2 regions of the Streptomyces sp. NBC_00846 genome follow, and region 2 is predicted to be linked to the other one. Evidence: riboswitches for the same ligand, from Rfam matches in the RefSeq annotation. Region 2 holds a riboswitch; the other holds the start of a gene.
What was found. Region 2 has a riboswitch for glycine ahead of gcvT (glycine cleavage system aminomethyltransferase GcvT). Riboswitches for the same ligand answer to the same signal wherever they lie in the genome.
Positions count from the first base shown of each region.

Region 1: another riboswitch for glycine. It lies ahead of gcvP (aminomethyl-transferring glycine dehydrogenase); the one in region 2 lies ahead of gcvT (glycine cleavage system aminomethyltransferase GcvT).

Region 1 covers NZ_CP108846.1:773,852-776,237, reverse strand. The annotation lists gene OG936_RS03630 (DNA polymerase IV) at 1-313, shown strand, start outside; gene OG936_RS03625 (PRC-barrel domain-containing protein) at 238-606, opposite strand; glycine riboswitch at 720-816, shown strand; gene gcvP (aminomethyl-transferring glycine dehydrogenase) at 1,009-2,386, shown strand, end outside.
Region 2 covers NZ_CP108846.1:5,438,514-5,440,899, forward strand. The annotation lists gene gcvH (glycine cleavage system protein GcvH) at 1-49, opposite strand, end outside; gene gcvT (glycine cleavage system aminomethyltransferase GcvT) at 141-1,265, opposite strand; glycine riboswitch at 1,406-1,503, opposite strand; gene OG936_RS25085 (AAA family ATPase) at 1,662-2,363, shown strand.

The DNA.
Region 1 (2,386 bases), 4.7 Mb from region 2:
TGCGGGGGAGGAGACCCCCGAGACCTCAGAACAGCTCGCCTCCCGGCGCTGGCCCGCCGGGCAGGACGTGCGCCATGACGTCTACGGCCATGGCTGGGTGCAGGGCAGTGGTGTCGGCCGTGTCACGGTGCGGTTCGAGGAACCGGAGTCGGCGCCTGGCCGGGTGCGTACCTTCCGGATCGACGACGCGCAGTTGCAGCCGGTCGATCCGCTGCCGCTGGTGCGGAACCCGGCGGACTACTCGTCCTGGCCGGCCAGTCTGCCGAAGTCCCTGTCCGGGCCGGCCTCCTCGGGCGGGGAGTCCAGACCGTAGTGCCGGTAGAGCTGGAGCTCCTGTTCCGGTGAGAGATGGCGACCGACGCCGAAGTCGGGTGCGTCCTTGATCAGCGCCCGGTCGTAGGGGACGCGAAGCGAATCCTCCACGAACTCGCTGGGTTCCAGCGGGACGAACGCGTCCCGGCTGAAGAGTCCGGTACGTACGGCTGCCCACTCGGGCACACCGGTCGCGTCGTCGAGGTACACCTCGTCCACGGTTCCGATCTTGGTGCCCTTGCGGTCGAACGCCTTGCGGCCGATCAGGCTGCGCGGATCGATGTCGGTCTGCACGGTCCCTCCCACTGGTCGCGGCTACTCCACAAGCACTACAAAAGTGCAGATCCGAGGGGTTGGCCACTCGAGAATTCCGCCACGAGCCCCGCTGGTAGGCTGGTGATGGCTGCTGACCCCGTGCGGGAGAGTCCTCCGGAGCGAATCCGGAGGCGCCGAAGGAGCAAATCCTCCCCGGAATCTCTCAGGCCCCCGTACCGCGCGGACGAGGTCACTCTGGAAAGCAGGACGGGTTCCGTGCGGCCGAGCGCCGTCGGTTCCCTTCCTCACCGACGGTGAAAGCCGGTACGCCACAAGGCGCGCCGGTGAAGCTCTCAGGTTGAGATGACAGAGGGGGAGGCCGTCCGGGCACCCGCGCCGTGGTGCCCCTCGCAGGTCGTGACAGACCAGGAGGCCTCCACCATGACCCCCCGTCGCACTCCGCTCTCCCAGCTGGAGCAGGGTATTCCGTTCGAACAGCGCCACATCGGTCCCGATGACGAGGCGCAGTCGAAGATGCTCGCCCAGGTCGGTTACGGCTCACTGGACGAGCTGACCGCGGCCGCGGTGCCCGATGTCATCAAGAGCGCGGAGGCACTCCGGTTGCCGGCCGCCCGCACCGAGGCCGAGGTCCTCGCCGAACTGCGCGCCCTGGCCGACCGGAATCAGGTGCTGGCCCCGATGATCGGGCTCGGCTACTACGGCACCTTCACACCGCCGGTGATCCTGCGCAACGTCATGGAGAACCCCGCCTGGTACACGGCGTACACGCCGTACCAGCCGGAGATTTCGCAGGGCCGCCTGGAGGCGCTCCTCAACTTCCAGACGATGGTCGCCGAGCTGACCGGGCTGCCCACCTCCGGTGCCTCGCTGCTCGACGAGGGCACCGCGGCCGCCGAGGCCATGGCGCTCTCGCGGCGCGTCGGCAAGGTCAAGAACGGCGTCTTCCTGGTCGACGCCGATGCCCTGCCGCAGACGATCGCCGTCATCGAGACCCGCGCCGAGCCCACCGGTGTCGAGGTCGTCGTCGCGGACCTCTCCGACGGCATCCCGGCAGAGATCGCCGAGCGCGGCGTCTTCGGCGTGCTGGTGCAGTACCCGGGCGCTTCCGGAGCGGTGCGGAACATCCAGCCCTTGATCGAGCAGGCACACGAACTGGGTGCGATCGTCACGGTCGCCGCCGACCTACTGGCCCTGACCCTGCTCACCTCACCGGGCGGCCTGGGCGCGGACATCGCGGTCGGCACCACCCAGCGTTTCGGTGTGCCGATGGGCTTCGGCGGACCACACGCCGGCTTCATGGCCGTACGCGAGAAGTTCGCCCGCAGCCTGCCCGGCCGCCTCGTCGGCGTCTCCGTCGACGCAGACGGCAACAAGGCCTACCGGCTGGCGCTGCAGACCCGTGAGCAGCACATCCGCCGCGAGAAGGCCACCAGCAACATTTGCACGGCTCAGGTGCTGCTCGCCGTCATGGCCGGGATGTACGCCGTCTACCACGGTCCGGACGGGCTGCGGACGATCGCCCTTCGCACCCACCGCTACGCGACGATCCTGGCCGAGGGGCTGCGCGCGAGTGGCATCGACGTCGTGACCGGCTCCTACTTCGACACCGTCACCGTGCGCGTTCCCGGGAAGGCCGCCGATGTCGTGGCCGACGCCCGCGAGCGTGGTGTCAACCTGCGGCTCGTCGACACGGACCTCGTCTCCCTCGCCTGTGACGAGACCACCACCCGTACGCAGATCGCCGCCGTCTGGGCCGCGTTCGGTGCCGACGGGGACATCGAGGCGCTGGACGCCGCGG
Region 2 (2,386 bases):
ACAGCCACTCGTGTTCCTTGCTGTACCGCAGCTGCTGGGGGTTGCTCATGACCTGAATTCTCCTGTACGCGAGGGAGTGCTGATGAACGGTGGTCTTACGGTGTGAGACGGGACTACGTCACTTCCGAGGTGCGCGGACGTCACTTCTGACGCTTGTAGAACGGCAGCGCCACGACCTCGTACGGCTCGTGGCTGCCCCGGATGTCCACTCCGACGCCCGCGGTGCCGGGCGTGGCGTGCGTGACGTCCACGTACGCCATGGCGATCGGCTTGCCCAGGGTGGGCGACGGGGCGCCCGAGGTGACCTCGCCGACGACCTCGCCCCCGGCGACCACGGAAAAACCGGCGCGCGGTACGCGGCGGCCCTCGGCGATCAGGCCGACCAGCTTGCGGGGCGGGGCGGCCTCGGCGCGCTCGGCGGCGGCCCGGAGGGCTTCGCGGCCGACGAAGTCGCCGTCCTTCTCGAACTTCACGACCCGGCCGAGACCGGCGTCGAACGGGGTCAGCCCGGTGGTCAGCTCGTGCCCGTAGAGCGGCATGCCCGCCTCCAGGCGCAGCGTGTCGCGGCAGGACAGCCCGCACGGGATCAGGCCGCGGGAGGCGCCCGCCTCGGTGAGGGCCTTCCACAGCTGCTCGGCGTGCTCGGGGGCGACGAACAGCTCGAAGCCGTCCTCGCCGGTGTAGCCGGTACGGGCGATCAGCGCGGGGACACCGGCGACGGTGCCGGGCAGGCCGGCGTAGTACTTCAGGCCGTCCAGGTCGGCGTCGGTGACGGCGGCCAGGATGGCGGGGGACTCGGGGCCCTGGATGGCGAGCAGCGCGTACGCGTCGCGGTCGTCGCGCACCTCGGTGTCGAAACCGCCGGCCCGCGCGGTCAGCGCGTCCAGCACGATCTGGGCGTTGCCGGCGTTGGCGACCACCAGATATTCGGGGGCCTCGGTCTCGCCCAGCCGGTAGACGATCAGGTCGTCCAGGATGCCGCCGTCCTCGGCGCAGATCATCGTGTAGCGGGCGCGGCCCGCGGCGACGGTGGCGATGTTGCCGACCAGCGCGAAGTTCAGGAAGGCCGCGGCCTCGGGGCCGGTGACGGTGATCTCGCCCATGTGCGACAGGTCGAAGAGACCGGCCCTGGTGCGGACCGCGTTGTGCTCGTCACGCTCGCTGCCGTACCGCAGGGGCATGTCCCAGCCCGCGAAGTCGGTCATGGTCGCGCCCAGCGAACGGTGCAGGGCATCGAGGGCGGTGAGACGGGGGGCGGTGCTCATGGATGTGGCTCCCAGGGCATGACGACAGGACGATCCCTCCCCATCTGTCATCGGAACCTGAGAGGTTCGCCGAGAGCCCCATGAGGGGTTCGGCTTGCACCTTGGGTGGAGCCGCGGAGCGGCCCGCTTTTCAGATCTGCCTCATCCACGCGGTACGGGGCCTGAGAGATTCAAGGGAGGAACTTGCTCCTTCGGCGCCCGGCACATGCAGTGACCGGAACTCTCCCGCGCGGATTCAAGCGGCCTTTATGCAGTTGGCCCGGTCATCATTGCACGCGTCGCGCCGGAGCGGATCCCCGGTACCTCGCGGGAATCAACGGCGTGGACGGTTGTGCCGCATTACCTTTTCTTTACACTTCAGGGGCATGCGTGGGGTGACCCGACAGGGGAGGGGCGATGACGTTGCAGCGGTACGCGACGACCGCGGGGGTCGCGCACGGAGCGATGTCCGCACAGCCAGGGGCGGCACCGGTCACGGAAGCGTGCGGTCCGCACGCGCCCGTCGTGCGGGACCTGCGGGAGCGGGGCGGGCGCGGCCCGCGCAGCCTGCACTTCGCGGCGGGCGACGTGGTGGTGGTGTCCGGGCTGCCCGGCAGCGGCAAATCCACGCTCATCCGGCGGACGGTGACGACGGCCCACGCCATCGACTCCCAGGACACCCGGGACCGCTGGGCGGAACTCGTGCCCGGGTTATTGCCGTACGCCCTGTACCGGCCCCTCGTCCGCGCCGCCCACTACTGGGGGCTGTGGCGGGTGCTGCGCTCCGGGGAGTCCGTCGTCGTCCACGACTGCGGAACCCAGGCGTGGGTACGTGGCTGGCTGGCCCGTGCCGCGCGGCGCCGGGGCCGCGTCCTGCACCTCGTCCTGCTCGACGTGGCACCGCAGACGGCGAGGGACGGCCAGCGCGAACGCGGCCGCGGCGTCTCCGGATACGCCTTCGCCCGGCACCGCAGGGCGGTGGGGAGGCTGTTGCGGGGCACCGAGGCCGGCCTGCTGCCGCCCGGGTGCGCCTCGGCGGTGCTGCTGGACCGGGAGGCGGCCGGGCTGCTGGCCCGGATCGCGTTCGCGGACATACGGGGCCCGGGAGCCGGACGTTAACCTTCTGCCGGAAGGCTCGGGGA